4 regions of the Blautia sp. AM42-2 genome follow, and region 1 is predicted to be linked to each of the others. Evidence: predicted binding sites of a transcription regulator. Region 1 holds the regulator's gene; each other region holds the start of a gene.
What was found. Region 1 encodes HrcA, which represses chaperone genes, less so after heat shock. Its sites were predicted from a motif close to TGTTAGCACTCNNNNNNNNNGAGTGCTAACA; they were not measured.
Positions count from the first base shown of each region.

Region 2: a site for HrcA is predicted at 1,234-1,264, ahead of DW915_RS12115 (Hsp20/alpha crystallin family protein). Genes of this name have one in related genera too.
Region 3: a site for HrcA is predicted at 1,753-1,783, ahead of htpG (molecular chaperone HtpG). Genes of this name have one in related genera too.
Region 4: a site for HrcA is predicted at 1,406-1,436, ahead of clpB (ATP-dependent chaperone ClpB). Genes of this name have one in related genera too.

Region 1 is NZ_QUIM01000003.1:159,136-162,301, forward strand. Features, by position in the region: gene DW915_RS06065 (hypothetical protein) at 1-325, shown strand, start outside; gene DW915_RS06070 (helix-turn-helix domain-containing protein) at 403-621, opposite strand; gene hrcA (heat-inducible transcriptional repressor HrcA) at 907-1,965, shown strand; gene grpE (nucleotide exchange factor GrpE) at 1,982-2,626, shown strand; gene dnaK (molecular chaperone DnaK) at 2,693-3,166, shown strand, end outside.
Region 2 is NZ_QUIM01000011.1:51,520-54,685, reverse strand. Features, by position in the region: gene bsh (choloylglycine hydrolase) at 1-523, opposite strand, end outside; partial or broken gene DW915_RS12125 (hypothetical protein) at 658-882, opposite strand; gene DW915_RS16580 (S24 family peptidase) at 889-1,110, shown strand; gene DW915_RS12115 (Hsp20/alpha crystallin family protein) at 1,402-1,857, shown strand; gene DW915_RS12110 (Hsp20/alpha crystallin family protein) at 1,994-2,446, shown strand; partial or broken gene DW915_RS16475 (hypothetical protein) at 2,885-2,941, shown strand; gene DW915_RS12100 (ABC transporter ATP-binding protein) at 3,015-3,166, opposite strand, start outside.
Region 3 is NZ_QUIM01000014.1:43,635-46,800, forward strand. Features, by position in the region: gene htpG (molecular chaperone HtpG) at 1-1,618, opposite strand, end outside; gene DW915_RS13420 (TetR-like C-terminal domain-containing protein) at 1,962-2,528, shown strand; gene DW915_RS13425 (oleate hydratase) at 2,748-3,166, shown strand, end outside.
Region 4 is NZ_QUIM01000005.1:194,010-197,175, reverse strand. Features, by position in the region: gene clpB (ATP-dependent chaperone ClpB) at 1-1,296, opposite strand, end outside; gene DW915_RS15970 (hypothetical protein) at 1,487-2,575, opposite strand; gene DW915_RS08330 (hypothetical protein) at 2,976-3,166, shown strand, end outside.

The DNA.
Region 1 (3,166 bases):
GAATATAGTGGAACGGATGGAGACGCCGGAAGCGTTTGAAAAAATGATCAGCCGGGAAGAAGAATGCGAAGCGCAGGGGCAGGAGAGCCGTCTGAGGGATGTGCTGAAGAAAGAATGGCCGGTGGACGAAAAGGGAGAGCGCATCTATCAGATTACTAATATATATGAAGAAAAAGCAGAAGAACTCCTCATTGTAGAACTGTATACCGGCATCCACCTGGAAAACGGAGTCCCGTGCGGGCATTTTACGCTGTATCTCTGCGGGGAGCCGGACGGATGGAAACTCAGCGAAACGCGGATGATGGAATATCTGCAGAATCTGTAAACGAAAAAGCAAAACAGGGAGGACAGGGAAAAGAAAAACTGTCCTCCTGCTTTTGCTGCGGCGGAGACACCGGAAAGTCAGGATCTATACGGCCGCTTCTCATCGCTGATGCCGACCAGATAATCCAGACTGACCTGATACAGCTCCGCCAGACGGATGGCAATGGAGATCGGCAGCTGCCGGACGCCTTTTTCATATCGGGTATACACATCGCGGTTGCAGCCGAGATAGTCGGCAACCTGGCGGATCGTCAGATCGTGGTCCGTGCGCAGATCCTCCAGTCTCTGATATTTCATGATTCATCACCTCTGAGAAAAATGCTACTAAATGGTCGTATCAAAATGGCAGAATCCTACCATACGGCTATAGCGCCTTTGAAACAGTAGAATGCAATAAAAAAGAAAAGTCAGATTCCTTTTCAGAAAGAAAACGGTTTATACTTTTTTCACAATTTCTTCATAGAAAAACCGGGAAAAGGTGTTGACAAACAAAAGGCAGAGTGCTATCTTAAGAGCATAGATGTTAGCACTCCACTGAAACGAGTGCTAACAGGACTATACAACAGGAAGGAGCTTATCTTAGTGGATACAGAATTGGATGAAAGAAAAAGAAAAATATTAAAAGCGATCATCCAGACGTATCTGGAAACGGGCGAGCCGGTCGGCTCAAGAACGATTTCCAAATACACGGATTTGAATTTAAGCTCCGCCACAATCCGGAATGAAATGTCCGATCTGGAAGAGATGGGTTACATCTTACAGCCCCACACTTCCGCAGGACGCATTCCTTCCGATAAAGGCTACCGCCTCTATGTAGATGAGCTGATGCGGGAAAAAGAACAGGAAGTTGCAGACATCAAAAACATGGTCATTGAAAAAACAGACCGAATGGAAAAAGTTCTGCAGCAGGTTGTCAAAGTCCTCGCTTCATCTACCAACTATGCAACGTTGATTACAGGACCGGAATATCACAGAAATAAAGTGAAATTCATCCAGCTCTCAAAAGTCAATGAAGAGCAGCTCCTGGCCGTCATCGTCGTAGAAGGCAACCTGGTGAAAAACCAGATGATCGACCTCGACGAGACCATCAACGATGAACAGATATTAAAGCTGAACCTGCTTCTGAACACACAGCTCAATGGCCTGACCATTGAAGAAATCAATCTTGGCATGATCAAGAAGATGAAAGAGCAGGCAGGCATCCACTCCGGCATCATCAGCAAAGTGGTCGATACCGTAGCGGAAGCCATCGCAGTCAGTGAAGAAGATGTGCCGGTGTACACCAGCGGCGCAACCAACATTTTCAAGTACCCTGAGCTTTCCGACAGCAGCAAAGCCAGCCAGCTGATCTCCACATTCGAGGAACGGCAGAAACTGGTCGATATGATCAAAGGAGCTGCCGAGGAGCAGGACGGAGAGGAAAATACCGGTATTCAGGTATACATCGGAAATGAATCTTCGATGGAACCCTTACGGGACTGCAGCGTGGTCACCACCACATACGATATGGGAAACGGTATGCGCGGAACAATCGGTATCGTGGGACCAAAGCGGATGGATTACGAAAATGTGGTAGATAACCTGAAAACATTAAAAGTTCAACTGGACGCCGTCTTCAAAAAGCCGGACACAGGTGAGTAGAAAGGTGGAATGATCAGTGAGCGAAGAAAATAGAAAGAAAGAGGAAACCATGGAAGAACCTACACGCGAGATGGAAAAAGAAACCGGAGCAGAGAACGATCTGCCGGAAACCGAACCGGCTGCGGAGCAGGAAGAAGCAAAGAAAGCAGCAGAGGCAAAAGAAGCGGAAGCTGCAGAAGAAACTGCTGAGGATGGCAAAGAACGAAAGTTCTTCAAAAAGAAAAAAGATAAAAAAGATGAGAAAATCGAAGAGCTGACTGACCGCCTGACCCGTCAGATGGCAGAGTTCGATAACTTCCGCAAACGCACCGAAAAAGAAAAAGCAAATATGTATGCCATTGGAGCAAAAGACATCATCGAGAAGATTCTTCCGGTTGTTGACAGCTTCGAGCGCGGACTTGCAACGGTGGAAAACCCGGAGGAAGATCCGTTCGCAGACGGCATGAATAAAGTATACAAACAGTTTACCACAGCACTCGATGAACTCGGTGTAACCGTGATCGAGGCCGTTGGAAAGGAATTCGATCCGAATCTGCACAACGCAGTGATGCATGTGGAGGATGAGGAAGCCGGCGAGAACATCGTCGTAGAAGAGTTCATGAAGGGCTACATGTACAAAGGTTCCGTAGTCCGTCACAGTATGGTCAAGGTGGCTAACTAAGCCTTGAAGATAAATAAATAGAAATTAAACCATTTTTTAGCATAATTCATTGAGGAGGAAACAACAATGGGCAAAATTATTGGTATTGACTTAGGAACAACAAACAGCTGTGTAGCCGTTATGGAAGGTGGAAAACCAACCGTTATCGCAAACGCAGAGGGTGAAAGAACAACTCCATCTATCGTAGCATTCACAAAAACAGGTGACCGTCTGGTCGGCGAGCCGGCAAAACGTCAGGCTGTAACAAACGCAGACAGAACCATCCGTTCCATCAAACGTGAGATGGGTACTGATTATAAAGTAGACATCGAAGGAAAGAAATACTCTCCGCAGGAGATCTCCGCTATGATCCTTCAGAAACTGAAAGGTGATGCAGAGAACTACCTTGGTGAGAAAGTAACAGAAGCAGTTATCACAGTTCCGGCTTACTTCAATGACGCACAGCGTCAGGCAACCAAAGATGCCGGTAAAATCGCAGGTCTTGATGTAAAACGTATCATCAACGAGCCTACCGCAGCAGCTCTGGCATACGGACTGGAT
Region 2 (3,166 bases), on a different contig from region 1:
GAAATGGCGGATTATTCGTAAGCACTCCTACTGGATTGTCATAAATATGCAAACCATCTGACATAGATTCTACCGTAATTGACTCATTCTCATCAGAAATGATCCAGTGTAATTGTGCTAATGGTAATTGCTCGCTAAAAGGAGTATTAACAATATTAATTCGTTCAAGAAGCTCGCGAACTTCAACTAAAGAAGAACACTGACTTAAAATCCACGGAATAAATTCAAACTGTGCAATATTTTCCACATCTGGCTTAATCGCGGCATAAACAGCATTTCCGACAAAATTCAGTCCTGCCATTGCCACTCCTTTTTCATTCATAGCATCATAATACAAAGGATAATCCTCTGCAACATGAGCCATTCCAATAATTGCATAATGATTTTTCATATCGCCAACATGGCGAAAATTAAACGCATAATTACGTGGTGTAATTACTATCTGATCACCATAAGAGAATTCATAATCGAGGGTTCGTCCAAAGTAAAAATCTTTTGTTTTATAAGTCGCTGCTGTACACATGATCGTTTATCCTCCTAAATAGATTGAAATATGTCAATGAGTTTTTTTCTTAAACCATAGTATAGCACAATCTTTTATTTTGTTCCAACTTCATACATGATCATAACATGTAAACTTTAAACTATTTTCCTAGATTATTTCTCCATCAGTTTTTCAAACCAGGTATCCATAGCTAGGATGAATTGACCTACGTCTGGCAATTCTTGCAGCATTTCGTTTAGGGTTTTGTGCTTCACATATTTCTGCACATACACCCAACAGACAACGCTACTGGCTTCTGATACAATGTCAGCTATGGTTTTGCGCATAAGCTCTTCAAATTCAGCAATTTCTTCTTTCGGAACAACATCATATGTGGTGACAGTATGGAGCCTCTCTATCTGGATGGACAGATCATCTGGATTCATAAACAAGAAACTCTTGAAGAAGGAGAAATCGGTGTCTTTTTCCTCGATGGTGATGCTTATGTAAAGAAATATCATCAATCTGATTCCGGTATCCAACTTATTTCTCTAAATAAAAAATATGCTCCTATCCAAGTCACTTCCGGCTCCACCTTAAAAACTTTTGGAAAAGTAGTTGGCTAATTTTAAAAGGCTGATGCATTAACAGTAAACTTGCAGGGCGTCTTTTTTCACCATTTTGCATGGCTTATAGCGTTCACAAAACACATTCACAAGTTTCACAACATTCACAAAATCTTCACAAAAAATTAGCACTCACCTCTTGACAGTGCTAATAATGCGTGTTATATTACAGATAGAACAAAGGAAGAGAGATAAAAGAAAAGGTATTCCAGATGTTCGAAGAACTAGAAATGATAATACAGCAGACTGGATCGTGAAGATCTAGGGAGCTTTTGAAAGGAGATATGACTTATGTTAATGCCTAGTATTTTTGGAGAAAACTTATTTGATGATTTCTTTACACCATTCTATTATGATGACAAAGATGAGAAGAAAGCGGAAAAGAAGCTGTACGGAAGAAGAGCACAGAATCTCCTGAAGACAGATATTAAGGAAAAACCGGAAGGTTATGAACTGATTGTTGATGTTCCTGGCTTCAAGAAAGATGAAGTCAAAGTTGCATTGAAAGATGGTTACTTAACTGTCAGTGCAGCAAAAGGTCTGGATGAAGACGATGAAGATAAGAAGGGACACTACATCAGACGTGAACGTTACGCAGGAGCCTGCGAGCGAAGCTTTTATGTAGGCGAAGAAGTGACTCAGGAAGACATTAAAGGTGAATACAAACATGGAATCCTGAAACTGTTTGTTCCGAAGAAAGAAGCAAAACCAGTTTCCAATGATCCGAAATATATAACCATTGAATGATAATGATAACATCTGATTGATAAAAAGCTCGTGGTGTTGCCCGAAGATTTCGGGCAGTACCCTTTAAATATAATTGTAAGTAACAGTCGAAAGACTTGAATATAGATTTGTTTGTCATGAAAAGGAGAGATGACTTATGTTAATGCCTAGTATTTTTGGAGAAAACTTATTTGATGATGATTGGATGAACTTCCCGTTTAACGATGAGTTTTGGGGCAAGAAGAATCCGCTTTATGGTAAACATGCGCAGAACATGATGAAAACGGATATCCGTGAAACAGACGGTAGCTATGAACTGGATGTCGATCTTCCGGGATTTAAGAAAGACGAGATTCAGGTACAGCTGAAAGATGGTTATCTGGTACTTTCTGCTGCAAAGGGACTGGATAAAGATGAAAAAGATAAAGAAGGTAATTATATCAGGCGTGAACGCTATGCGGGCAGCATGTGCCGAAGCTTTTATGTAGGCGATGCAGTAAGCGAAGAAGACATTCATGCAAAATATGAAGATGGTATTCTGAAACTGTCCGTGCCAAAGAAAGCACCTGAGAAAATAGAAAAAGATGGTTATATTGCCATTGAAGGTTAAGGAAATCTCCTTATAGTCGGGGCTGTCGCATCAATGATTAGGAAATCATAGGTGCGGCAGCATCTTTTTGCCGTTTTTAAGGCGAAATATTCTCTCCTTTCATTCTGTTTCTACAAGAAGGCGAACTTTAATAAACCTTTTCTGGAAAAAGGTTCGTTTTCAGGATTTACTTTTGACCTGTCAAAATCAGGCGGTTTGTTTGAGTGGAAATAAATGCCGCCCTGTCCTTCCTGCCTGAATCTTATGATGAAGCTTGTTTATGTTATACCCGATCGCCAGCAAGATACTCTGGGCGGTTACATTTGCTTTCCTTCGATATAAATATCGCCTGAATTCCATATACAAAAGTTCTCCTGCTAATATTCATGCCGTCAAAAATTCCATCCATCTTACCGCCTCTGAAAATGGAGAATTTATGGAAAAACCGGAACCGGACGAGTGAACGGGCAGGATATAAATGGCTGGTTTATAGGTTTTATAGAAAGCCAAAATAATACATACTTTTTCTCCACAAATATTCAAAGCGAACAACGTGCAACTGGTAGTAAAGCATCAGATGGTGCTTTATCTACTCGTATTGATTCGTCACATAAATATAAGCATCTTCCAACGTTGCAGGAATTGACATACACTCCAATTCTGGCTGTATTTCAGAAATCACTCTTAACTGCAATCCCCCCTCAACATACTGTTTAGATGTAATACGATACTTCTGTTCCA
Region 3 (3,166 bases), on a different contig from region 1:
CGTTGTAACGCTCTGCATGGGTGATGAAAGCGGAGTCGATGTTGTGTTTCAGGATGACAGCATCCATGCCCTGGCTGCGGAACATGTTGATGTACTGGCTCTGCTGAACTTCGTCGGTGACGTAGTAAACAGTCGTTTTTTCCGGCTCTTTCTTCTCGTCAGCGTTTTCCGTATTTTCGGTATTCTCCGTAGTTTCAGCCTTCTCCTCGGTGTTCTCTGCAGGAGCTTCTTCTTTCTTATTCTCGTTGATGCAGTCCTCAAGAGTCAGATATTTTCCGTCGATGTTCTTGAACAGAATATAGTCCATCATCTTCTTGGAGAATTTCTCGTCCTTGATGCATCCGTATTTGATGAATGGGTTGATATCATCCCAGTATTTTTCGTAATTCTCACGGTCGGTTTTGCACATGCCGGAGAGCTTGTCAGCGAATTTCTTGGAGATGTACTCGGAGATCTTCTTGACAAATCCGTCGTTCTGCAGTGCGCTTCGGGATACGTTCAGCGGCAGATCCGGGCAGTCGATGACGCCTTTTAAGAGCATCAGATATTCCGGAATGACTTCTTTGATGTTGTCGGCAATAAATACCTGGTTGTTGTACAGCTTGATGGTTCCCTCGATGGAATCGTACTCGGTGTTGATACGCGGGAAGTAGAGGATACCTTTGAGGTTGAACGGATAGTCCATGTTCAGGTGGATCCAGAACAGCGGCTCGCGGTAGTCGTTGAAGACTTTGCGGTAGAATTCTTTATAATCCTCATCGCTGCACTCGTTTGGATGTTTGGTCCACAGCGGGTGGATATCACTGATGGAAACCGGGCGTTTGTTGATTTTTACTTTCTCTTTGGCCGGGGAAACTTCAACCTGCTCTTTCGTTCCGTCTTCTTTTTCTTTCTCTTCGTATTTTGCGTCCTCGTGGATGTGCTCTACGACAACGTCGTCGTCTTTTAATTCGCTTTCATCGATGGTCTCGTATTCCTGCGGCGCATTTGCTTTGGACAGGAAAATTTCAACCGGCATGAAGGAGCAGTATTTTTCCAGAACTTCGCGGACACGGTATTCGTTTGCGAATTCCAGGCAGTCCTCGTTCAGGAACAGAGTGATTTCGGTACCAACAGTTGTCTTGCTGCCCTCGGACATATCGTACTCGGTGCTTCCGTCACAGGTCCAGTGTACCGGGGTGGATCCTTCTTTATAGGAAAGAGAATCGATGTGAACTTCATCTGCTACCATGAAAGCAGAGTAGAAACCAAGACCGAAGTGGCCGATCATCTGATCTGAATTCGTTTTGTCTTTGTATTTCTCCAGAAATTCGGTAGCGCCGGAGAAGGCGATCTGGGTAATATATTCTTCGACTTCGTCTGCGGTCATACCGATACCGTTATCGATGAATTTTAAGGTTTTCTCATCCGGGTTTACAATCACCTGAATGGCTGCTTTGTAGTCATCCGGCAGAGTATATTCGCCCATGCCGTCGAGTTTTTTTAGTTTGGTGATGGCATCGCAGCCGTTGGAAACGAGCTCACGGACAAAGATATCGTGGTCGGAATACATCCATTTTTTGATAATCGGGAAAATATTGTCGCTGTTGATTGAAAGATTTCCATGTTTCGCACTCATGAGAAACACACTCCTTTTCTTATAAAAATATTTTGATCCAGCAAAGCGGGAATATCATGCTTTTTTAGATGTCTGCAGCTTTTTTACTGCTCTGATAGTTATAGTAATACTGGCACAGGGAAAAGTCAAGGGAAAATTAGCACTCGAGAAAAAAGAGTGCTAACAGAACGACGGAAAGTATTGAATTTACTGGTATTACGGTACTTTCTAAACTTTTTGTAAAGTCTGATCAGAAGGGCTGCGCAGTTGTTTCTGGAGAATGGATATGCTACAATGAAAAAGCATAGAAGCGTTTCGAACAGAAAGATTCCGAGGGTACATAAAAGAAAAATGGAGGAAATACATGACAAATGCGACAAAGGCGGCGCTGGAAGCGTCATTAAAAAAGCTGCTTTTGAAAAAGCCGCTGGACAAAATTACGATCAACGATCTGACGACAGACTGCGGCATCAGCCGGATGGCGTTTTATTATCATTTTAAGGATATCTACGATCTTGTCGAATGGTCGTGCCTGGAGGATGCGACGCAGGCGCTGCAGGGGAAGAAAACGTATGAGACATGGCAGGAAGGCCTGCAGCAGATTTTTGAGGCAGTGCTCGAGAATAAACCATTTATTATGAATGTCTATCACTCTGTAAGCCGGGAGCAGATCGAAACATATCTCTTTCATCTGACGCACGATCTGCTGTACGGTGTCGTACAGGAAAAAGCAAAGGGAACCGGCATCTCCGAGGCGGATCAGAGTTTTATCGCAGATTTCTATAAGTATAGCTTTACCGGTGTCATGCTCGACTGGATCAAAGACGGAATGAAAGGGGATTACCATATGATTGCGGAAAAAATGCACCGCACGATGGAAGGAAATGTCGTCAATTCCATCCGAAATTTTGAAAAAAGAAATAAAATATAGTTACACTTTACAAAACAGGGCGGATGATAAAAATTTAATCATCCGCCTTGTTTTGTAAATGGAAAAGCGGGGAAAAATGAAGTAAGATTCAAATTGTCAACAGACAATGGCAACACAAATAGAAACTTGTAAAACAAAGAAAGCAGCATAACCTATACGAACCGGAAATTCGAAAAAACATTCCGGCAGTCGTATTTAGAAAAGAAAGGATGAACGTCTATGTCAAAAAAAGGATTAAAATTCGGAATCGCATCAGCAGCAGTCATCGGAGCTGGAGCAGCAGTGCTGCGGGCAAAAAACAAGAGTGAAGCAAAAAAAGCAGCGGAGACAACCACTGTAACATCAGAACCAAAGAATGATTACCGCAACACCGAGCGCGGAAAAGATAAGAAAAACAGCAAAGGCATTTATTACACCAACGGAAACTACGAAGCCTTCGCAAGACCGGAAAAACCGGAAGGCGTCGATGAGAAGAGCGCATACCTCGTAGGAAGCGGCCTCGCAGCCCTCGCAGCAGCGTGCTTCCTCGTAAGAGACGGCCAGATGAAAGGCGATCACATCCACATTCTGGAAGCCATGGACATCGCTGGCGGTGCCTGCGACGGTATCTACGATCCGACCCGCGGCTACATCATGAG
Region 4 (3,166 bases), on a different contig from region 1:
GGTCTCTTTTTTCAGTGCGGCTTCCTCGATCTGCATCTGCAGAATCTTACGGCGCTGCTCATCCAGCTCGGCCGGCATGGAATCCAGCTCTGTTTTGATCAGAGCGCATGCCTCGTCGACCAGGTCGATTGCTTTATCCGGCAGGAAACGGTCGCTGATGTAACGGTTCGAAAGGGTTGCGGCTGCAACGAGGGCACCGTCAGTGATTTTTACGCCGTGGTAAACTTCGTAACGCTCTTTTAAGCCACGCAGGATGGAAATCGTATCCTCTACGGTCGGCTCATCAACCTGAACCGGCTGGAAACGGCGCTCCAGGGCGGCATCTTTTTCGATGTACTGGCGGTACTCATCCAGCGTTGTGGCACCGATGCAGTGCAGTTCGCCTCGTGCCAACATAGGTTTCAGCATGTTTCCGGCATCCATCGCGCCGTCGGTCTTTCCGGCGCCGACGATCAGGTGCAGCTCATCGATGAACAGAATGATTTTTCCGTCGCTCTTTCTGACTTCCTCCAGAACGGCTTTCAGACGCTCCTCGAATTCGCCGCGGTATTTTGCTCCGGCTACCAGGGCTCCCATATCGAGGGAGAAAATGGTTTTATCTTTCAGGCTCTCCGGTACATCGCCGTTGGCGATTCGCTGGGCCAGGCCTTCTACGACTGCGGTTTTACCAACACCAGGCTCACCGATCAGAACCGGATTGTTTTTTGTCTTACGGGACAGGATACGGACAACGTTCCGAATTTCGGTATCACGGCCGATAACCGGGTCCATTTTCTGGTTTCTGGCTTTTTCTACGATATCCTGGCCATATTTTTCCAGGGTGTCATATGTTGCCTCCGGGTTGTCGGTGGTAACTCTCTGGTTTCCGCGCACGGTGCTTAATGCCTGCAGGAAACGTTCTCTTGTGATGCCGTACTCCTGAAACAGTTTTTTCATGGACGGGCTTGGGTTTTTCAGCATTGCCAGGAAGAGGTGTTCTACGGAAACATACTCGTCTCCCATGGCTTTCGCCTCATCCTCAGCATTTATCAATGCTTTATTCAGATACTGACCGATATACGGCTGACCGCCGGATACTTTGACGCGGTCATTCAGCGCCGTCTCGACACGGTTTAGAAAATGATCTTTGTTGATTTCCATCTTTTCGATCATTTTCAGAATCAGGCTGTCGTCCTGATGCAGGAGGTTATACAACAGATGCTCCTGCTCTATTTCCTGGTTGCCGAAATCGTATGCGGTCTTTTCCAGGTCCTGTACAGCCTGCAGCGATTTTTGTGTGAATTTACTGATATTCATAATCGGCTTCCTCCTTATCTATTTGGGTGCTAACATTCGCTCCGAACAAAAAGAGCGTTGATGTGAATTTTCTTTTCTTTCTTTGTTCTAGTCGTACTATAACACTAGTTGTTAGCACTGTCAAGAGGAGAGTGCTAATTTTTTTATTTTTCTCGGACCACGCTTTGTGTTGGGTTCCGTCAAAAAGAAATTATTTATTGCCATACACAGCAATAAAATGAATCAGTGCTTCCGTTTCCGAACTGGCATACTTTTTTGCAGAGGCTTCCAGTGGCTGCGAATGATATGCTTCAAAGGATTCGCCCTCTTTATCTCCAGATACGTAATGATCTATATTGATCTTCCACTTCCTCATTTCATCAAAATAAACCGTATTTGCAATTTCCGAACTCCAGTCCATATGCTCGATCAGATAATGTTCCATTCCATGATAACATTCTTCACAAATCGTTGTAAAAAATTCTTCTGCCGTCTGTGAGCTTAAATACCCTGGATCGTACCAGATTTCTTTCTGTTCGTTTGCGTTTGTATACAGCGCAATGCAATTCAATGACTCTATCTCTTTCATCTGCAGCGGAATTTCGGGAATTCCAAGCCGTTTTGTTTCAATCTGAATCATCCTCTGTGCATCACTTGTTCTTTCTTTCAGCGTTTTCTGACTCCACTCGCTCTCTTTTAAGCTCAGCAGAAATTCTTTATTTTCCCCAAAAATGGTCTCCTGATTCTGAACAAGGTTATAGTTCTTTTCTCGTTCGTAAAGTTCTGCCGCTTCGGACGGAGATTCAAACTTCTGATATATCATCATACACGTCGGCACCATACACACGCATACCGAAACAAACAGAAATGTATTTATGTCACTTCTTTTTAATCTCCAGGATTTTTTCGGAGAGTATTTTCCTTTTTTTCTATGCAAATCTCTTAGAACCGTAATAAGAAACATCCCATCCAGCGCAGCAAGAAACAACACAATTTTCAGTGAATACTGAGCAAACAAAAACAGCATCAGTATATTCGGCAGAAACGCATGGAACAAAATCTCATTTCCAGTTCCATCTGCACAATAGCTTCGAATGGGTGATGCCAGCCACAAAATCAGGCACAGCGCATAGGCAAAAAGCATTGTCCCCGCCGAAACATGAACTGACAGTTCTGTAATATGTACTTCAACCTGTTTTACATACATCACATACAAGATGCCTATCGGATACAAAACAGAACATTTGCTCAGCCAGTATGCCGCTGATTTTCTTTCCCGTTGTCTTTTCCGCTCCTCCATATCAGATCCCCCCTGATTTTTCTTCTGTTTTATTCAGAATACTTGTATGTTTATTTTAGCGTAATTTTTCGTTTTTGCCTATCCTGCATTTTAAGTCAAACCTTCCTGTAAACACAAAAATTGCGAAGCCCTTTTCTTTGCAGGACTCCGCAATTTCTTTTTACTCTATGATGCATAACAGGCAGCATATTTCATTTCGTATCAAACCTCGTCGCAATCATATGCACCACATACGGCACGAGAATGACCGGGATTGCAAGGTAGGCGAGAATGCTGTACGCTTTCTGGATCAGCGTCAGCAGGCCGAGCTGGGCGATGAGGAAGTCTGCGATGCAGCAAGCGAGGACGGCGAGGATCTGGGTGCGTCTGATTTTGCCTGCGGTTCTTCGAAGGACTTGGCATGCTGGACGAAGACTGCGACATTGGCAAGCTGGAAGGTTCCGTAGAGGAATGCGGCGTACAGGGCTTTGCCGAATGGGAGGTCTGCGGTTTTCATGGTGTTTACAGTATCGCCGATCTTTCCGGCTCCGGCGATGATGTTCGGGACGTAGACGATCAGCAGACCGGCAATAATGCAGATGGACAGCACTG